Linked DNA regions of Bremerella sp. P1. The protein of the gene in region 2 interacts with the protein of the main gene of each other region in a pairwise test. Links are inferred from orthologs where the notes say so. Each region holds a gene or a part of one and is shown on either strand. Other genes may lie near its edges. The genes, in order: nth and aceE.

Region 1 (3,182 bases), 600 kb from region 2 along the record:
TTACACTGCTGGTCGCGTATGTCTTCGCCACGCTGTGCTTGCTAGTAACGACAAGCTTTCTGGGGCTTCGGCGGTATCTACAGACGCGGGGCTTGGTGATGCCGTTGAGCATGACCAGCACATGGCTTGGGGTTGGGTTTGGTGTCGTGGCACTTGTGCTGATCGCGGTGTCCATTTTGCCGAGGCCCAATGCCGAATACGAATTGGCTGAGTTGCCTTTCTATCAGGATGAACAAGAGCGTAGGGCATCGCAGGTTGCCGTGAACAAAGACGGCACCAACGACAACCGGGAAGACCGGTCGCAGACGACCGACAATCAGGAAAGAACGGACGAAAACTCGCAAAAGTCGAACGAAACACGCGAAGACGGAAAAGACCCCAGCGACCAGAACGATCCTAACGCCGAGAAAAAGAAGCCGGGCGAGTCTAAGGAGAAGGATCAGCAGCAAAGCAAGAACTCCGACACCAATGACAAGAGCCAGAGTGACGGCAAGCAGGAGTCACAGTCGCAGAAGAAGTCTTCCGATCAGTCGAAGTCGCAGCAAGGCGAATCGGAACAACAAAAAGGTGATCAGACTTCTGAGAAGTCGGACCAATCAGAGCAAGAGCAACAGCAGGGTGATGCCCAGCAAAGCGAATCGGAAGACAAGCGTTCCGAAGAGAAGTCATCGGAAGAAGCATCGCAAGAGCAGTCAAGTCAACCGCCGCCTGAGCCGTCAGGCTCCTCTTTTTCCAACCCGCTTTCCTCACTGGGAGATTGGTTGAAACTGCTGGTCTATGCGGCGGTGATTGGCGTTATTGCCTTCTTTGTTTGGAAGTTCTGGGACGATATCGTCAAAGCTTGGAAAGAATTCTGGGCAAGCCTCTTCGGCGGGAAGAAGGAGGACGCGTCTGAGGAAGTGGCCGTGCCTGAGCCGGTTAAGAACCCGCGTCTTGCGTTCTCGGCGTTTGGCAATCCATTTCAGGACCCGAGTTGGAAGGGTAAGCCACTGGAAGAGTGGATTCGATATTCCTTCGCCGCGTTAGAGGCCTGGGCCGCAGAGCAGGGGAGTCAGCGTCGCGAAGAGCAAACGCCTGGGGAGTTCGCCATCATGCTTGAAAAAGAGCACGACGAATTGGCGAGTACGGTCCGGCCAACGGCCGAGTTGTACGGCCAGGTAGCCTACGGCAGCGGTCAGGCCCCTAGGGAAACACTCGAAATTCTGCGAAAACTGTGGGAACGATTGAGAGGTTGAGAGTGAATTGGTCGAGCTTAGGCCGCCTCTCTTCCACGGGAAACGAAACACTTCAGACTGAAACGCTCCCCCAATGATCCAAGACCTCAAAGAGCGGAAAGCCCAGGCCCGCCGAGTCGTCCGGCAGTTGAAGAAGGATTACGCCGGTGCCGAGTGCGCGTTGAACTACGAAACCCCATTTCAGCTGTTGATCGCCACGATTCTTTCCGCCCAGTGTACTGACGTGCGGGTTAATATCGTGACGAAGGAGTTGTTCGCTAAGTATCCCGACGCGGACTCCATGTCGCGGGCACCAGTGAAGACTTTGGAGAATCTGGTGAAGACAACCGGATTCTTTCGGAACAAGGCCAAGAACATTCATGCCGCATCTCGCGCCCTAGCCGACGATTTCGATGGCGAGGTCCCCAAGGACTTAGAAACCTTGGTCGCCTTACCAGGCGTAGGTCGCAAGACGGCCAACGTCGTGCTGGGGACCGCCTACGGAATCCCTTCTGGGATTGTCGTTGATACCCACGTCGGTCGGCTGACCAAACGGATGGGGCTGACCGACAAAGGCGACGCGGTCAAAATCGAACGCGAATTGATGGAGGTCGTTCCAAAAAAAGAGTGGATCGACTTTTCTCATCGATTGATCCACCACGGCCGGGCCGTCTGTGCAGCCCGAAAGCCGAAGTGTGAATCATGTCATTTTCTGAAGTTCTGCCCTCAAGTTGGTGTCGCATGATTCCGCAAAAAATAAATTGACCCATGGGCGCCAATTTTTCGCGTTTGGTAACAAAGGTAGATACCCATGTCTGAAAAATCCGTGGTCGATCATCTTGTGGAGCCCATGCCATGGAAAAGAATAAGCGGATCGTCAACTTCGGAAGAAATATCGACTTCCAAGCGGCCCACTATTACGAGCCAAGTACCGAGGATGAGCTACTCGAAATCTTACAGCAGCATCGCTCTGGCAAGATACGCGTTGTGGCATCGAAGCATGCCTGGAGTGACGCGATTGTTTCCGCAGCTGTGATCATTAATATGCGGAACTTCAATGGGGTGACGGTCGATGATTCATTAGACCCGCCCCTGGCGATTGTGGGCGGCGGTACACAGATGAAAGCGGTTCTCGCGGAACTTGCCAAAGAAGGGCTGACGACACCTTCGATTGGGCTGATTACCGAGCAAACCATCGCCGGGGCTATCTCGACCGGGACACATGGCTCTGGGAAGAATAGCCTCTCGCACTATATGGAGTCTTTGCGGATCGCATGTTTCGATAGTAGTGGCAATGCTGAGATCCGAGAGGTTGACCACGGTGAAGCGTTACAAGCTGCTCGCTGTGGCTTAGGTTGCCTGGGAGTTATCGTATCCGTCACCTTCCGTTGTGTTCCCCAGTACTGGGTCACTGAAAAGTCAACATGGTGTGCGACCCTTGAAGATGCTCTGACACTCGAGGACCAATCGCCACTTCAGCAGTTCTTTCTATTGCCACATAGTTGGAGGTTTGTCGCTCAGGAGAGGCGAGTATCGGACCTCGCGAGGTCGTCGCCAACAGCATGGCTTTATCGCTGGTATTGGTTCCTCAGTTTGGACGTTGGGTTGCATCTGGGCGTTCTTACTTCGGCACGGTGGCTGCGTAGCCGGACGATGATGCACGCCCTTTATCGATGGGTTTTGCCTGCGTCGGTGTTTTCCAAGTGGATTGTGACCGATCGAAGCGACCGAATTCTTGTCATGGAGCACGAACTATTTCGACATCTTGAGATTGAATTGTTTGTAGGGCGGTCGAAGGTGAAAGAGGCCACGCAGTTCGTGAAGCAGGTACTTCAATTAGCCGATGGTCAGCGGGAGTCGATGGATAAACACTGGCAGGCGAGGCTTGTCGAATTAGAGATGAGTGAGGATCTAGACTCCTTGAAGAATACCTATTGTCACCATTACCCGATCTGTTTTCGGCGGATT
Region 2 (3,595 bases):
GATCCCGAAATTGCCTGGGCAGGGCTGATGGAAGACGAAGCCAAGGCGATGGGCAAGAAGGTCGAAGTGGCCATGTATCCATGGGCTGCCAGCGGTCGTGCTCAAGCATTGGGACGCACCGATGGGTTGACCAAGTGGATTATCGATCCTGAAACCCAACGCGTTCTAGGCTGTGGAATCGTTGGTCCAGGTGCCGGTGAAATGATTTCTGAGGCCGTTTTGGCACTAGAAATGCGAGCCGAAGTCTTTGATCTGACCTCGACAATTCACCCCCATCCGACCTTGAGCGAGACCGTTATGAACGCTGGCGAGGTATTTTTCGGAACAGCTACCGAAATTTACAAGCCAAAGAAGAAGTCGTAACGTCTTAGCGTTAAACAACTTGTGGTTTTATTTGGGCTTGTGCCGATTCTGCTGTCTGCAGAAGACGGAGAGGGTTCGCCTACCACTCGCTGACAAATACGGTCAGCGCGGTAGAATTCAAGCTCTCAGCCCGCCTCGGGCCTAAACCGAGATTGATCTTTGAGATAAGTTAATCGAGGGTTGCTTCGCCAGACGAACGTCGCGCATGAAGTCGCGATGGAAGAAATTTTTCCCTGGCGCAAGCAACGGACTGAAAAAAGGGAAGTTGCATGGCGAACGCCAAAATGATGCCTGCGGAAGAGAATTTGATGCGGAACAACCCGTCGACCTTTTCCCAAGACGTGGACCCAGCCGAAACGCAAGAATGGCTCGACTCGCTCGACTACGTTCTGGAAGGAAAAGGCGATGACCGGGTTCGCTTTCTTCTTTCGGCATTAGAAAACCGAGCCCACGCACGCGGCGTGGACGTGCCGTTTGCAGCCAATACACCGTACATCAATACGATTCATTCTTCGGAACAGCCGGCTTATCCCGGTAACCGAGAATTTGAACGCCGTATCAAGAGTATCATCCGCTGGAACGCGATGGCGATGGTCACGCGGGCCAACAAAAACTTCGATGGCCTGGGTGGTCATATCAGCACGTTCGCCTCGAGCGCCACGCTGGTCGAAGTTGCTTTCAATCACTTCCTGCGTGGTCGTGGAAGCGGCTACGAAGGGGATCAGGTTTACTTCCAGGGCCACGCTTCGCCGGGTATTTACTCGCGAGCGTTTGTCGAAGGTCGTCTGACCGAAAAGAACCTGGAGAACTTCCGCCGCGAGCTGCAACCGGAAATGGGCCTGTCGTCCTATCCGCATCCGTGGCTGATGGAAGACTTCTGGGAATTCCCAACCGTTTCGATGGGTTTGGGGCCGATCTGCTCGATCTACCAGGCTCGCTTCAATCGCTACATGCATGACCGAGGGCTGAAAGACACCAGCAAGACTCGCGTCTGGGCGTTTCTCGGCGACGGCGAATGCGACGAACCAGAAACCTTGGGTGCGATCAGCCTCGCCTCGCGTGAGCAGTTGGATAACCTGACTTGGGTGATCAACTGTAACCTGCAGCGTCTCGATGGTCCGGTCCGTGGTAACGGCAAGATCATTCAGGAACTCGAAGCCGTCTTCCGCGGTGCCGGCTGGAACGTCATCAAGGTGGTCTGGGGAAGCGATTGGGATCCGCTGCTGGAAGCCGATAAAACCGGCCTTCTGGTTAAGCGAATGGAAGAAGTCGTCGACGGTCAGTACCAGAAGTACGTCGTCGAGTCTGGCGATTACATCCGTAAGCACTTCTTCGGCAAGTATCCTGAACTGCTGGAACTGGTGAAGAACTACTCCGACGAGAAGCTCCAGAAGCTGGCTCGCGGTGGTCACGATCCAGAAAAGGTTTACGCGGCCTACAAAGCTGCCACCGAGTGCAAAGGCAAGCCGACCGTCGTCATCGCCAAGACGATCAAGGGTTATGGTTTGGGCGAAGCCGGCGAAGGTCGTAACGTTACCCACAACCAGAAGAAGCTCAATGAAGAGGAACTGCGAGAGTTCCGGACTCGCTTCAGCATTCCGATCTCGGATGAAGAGGTCGTGAAGGCTCCGTTCTACCGTCCGCCGGAAGATAGCGCTGAGATGCGATATCTGAAGAAGCGACGCGAAGAACTGGGCGGCCCGGTTCCTTCCCGTCCGACGACTCACCCGACATCCACCATCCCGACCATGGAGGAATACAAAGAATTCCTCGGTGGTAGCAAGGGGAAGGAAATGTCGACCACGATGGGCTTTGTCCGCCTGCTTTCCAAGCTGTGCAAGGACAAGAACATCGGCCAGAACATCGTGCCGATCGTGCCCGACGAATCGCGTACCTTCGGTATGGAAGGTATGTTCCGCCAGGTTGGAATTTATGCCCACTCTGGCCAGTTGTACGAGCCGGTCGACTCCGATCAGCTGATGTACTACAAGGAAGCCAAAGACGGTCAGATCCTGGAAGAAGGGATCACCGAAGCGGGTTCGATGTCGTCGTTCATCTCGGCCGGCAATTCGTACTCGCAGCACGGCATCAACATGATTCCGTTCTTCATCTACTACAGCATGTTCGGCTTCCAGCGGATCGGTGACCTGGTCTGGTGTGCGGCTGATACGCGTGCCAAGGGTTTCATGATCGGTGGTACCGCCGGTCGTACGACCCTCAACGGTGAAGGCCTGCAGCACCAGGATGGCCACAGCCACCTGAACGCGATTGCCTTCCCAACGGTTCGCTCGTACGACGTATGCTACGCCTACGAAACAGCGGTCATCACGCTTGACGGGATGAAGAAGCTGTACGAACAAGGCGAAACGGCCATCTACTACATCACGGTAGGAAACGAAAACTACGCGATGCCTGAGATGCCGGAAGGTGCCGAAGAGGGCATCATTCGCGGGATCTACAAGCTGAAGACGCAAGATGCCGACAAGGCCCGTGCGACGGTTCAGCTGATGGGTAGTGGAACGATTACCCGCTGCGTGCTCGACGCCGCTCAGATCCTGGCCGAGAAGTACAATATTGCCAGCGACGTGTGGGCCGTTACCAGCTATACCGAGCTGCGTCGCGATGCTCAGACGTGCGAACGTTGGAACATGTTCCATCCCACCGAAGAGCCGAAGAAGTCATACATCGAGACGGTCATGGATGGGGTCGATGGACCTTTCATCTCGGCTTCGGACAACGTCCGGGCTTGGGGCGAACAGATCCGTCCTTACCTGCCTGGCAACATGGTTGCTCTGGGAACCGACGGCATGGGCCGCAGCGAAACTCGCGAAGCTCTGCGTCGTCACTTCGAGGTCGATGCTGAATCGGTGGTCATCGCCACGCTTTACGAGCTGGCGCGCACCGGCAAGATCGAGCGAACCGAAGTCGCTCAGGCGATCAAGGATTTAAACTACGACGCGGAAAAGCCAAATCCGTATTTTGCCTAACGGCACATTGGCAGCATCGTCGGCCGGATAGACCCCTGGCCGACGACCGCTTTTCCACGCGACTTGAAATACGCATTCCAAGCAAGGTTATTCACCATGGCGATAGACGTACAACTGCCTGATCTGGGCGATGGAATTGAATCGGGAGACGTGCTGGCCGTTCATGTTTCGGTTGGCGACACGATCGAAAAGGGACAAACCCTGATCGAAATCGAAACCGACAAAGCTACGGTCGACGTCCCTAG

The links.
Region 1: the proteins of aceE (region 2) and nth interact in binary tests that used the Escherichia coli proteins (3 or more experiments, as listed by UniProt). The link is inferred for Bremerella sp. P1 from one-to-one orthologs.

Annotation. Positions count from the first base shown.
Region 1 is NZ_CP118164.1:5,025,485-5,028,666, forward strand. Bases 272-3,133 are described here. They hold nth (endonuclease III), read left to right. Parts: upstream 272-1,308; coding sequence 1,309-1,959; downstream 1,960-3,133. Other genes in these bases: PSR63_RS21095 (DUF4129 domain-containing protein), read left to right, coding at 272-1,235; PSR63_RS21105 (D-arabinono-1,4-lactone oxidase), read left to right, coding at 2,070-3,133. Also shown: more of PSR63_RS21095, read left to right, coding at 1-271; more of PSR63_RS21105, read left to right, coding at 3,134-3,182. UniProt on the Escherichia coli protein: DNA repair enzyme that has both DNA N-glycosylase activity and AP-lyase activity. The DNA N-glycosylase activity releases various damaged pyrimidines from DNA by cleaving the N-glycosidic bond, leaving an AP (apurinic/apyrimidinic) site.
Region 2 is NZ_CP118164.1:5,628,663-5,632,257, forward strand. What follows is about bases 276-3,550. They hold aceE (pyruvate dehydrogenase (acetyl-transferring), homodimeric type), read left to right. Parts: upstream 276-647; coding sequence 648-3,350; downstream 3,351-3,550. Other genes in these bases: lpdA (dihydrolipoyl dehydrogenase), read left to right, coding at 276-363; PSR63_RS23310 (2-oxo acid dehydrogenase subunit E2), read left to right, coding at 3,447-3,550. Also shown: more of lpdA, read left to right, coding at 1-275; more of PSR63_RS23310, read left to right, coding at 3,551-3,595. UniProt on the Escherichia coli protein: Component of the pyruvate dehydrogenase (PDH) complex, that catalyzes the overall conversion of pyruvate to acetyl-CoA and CO(2).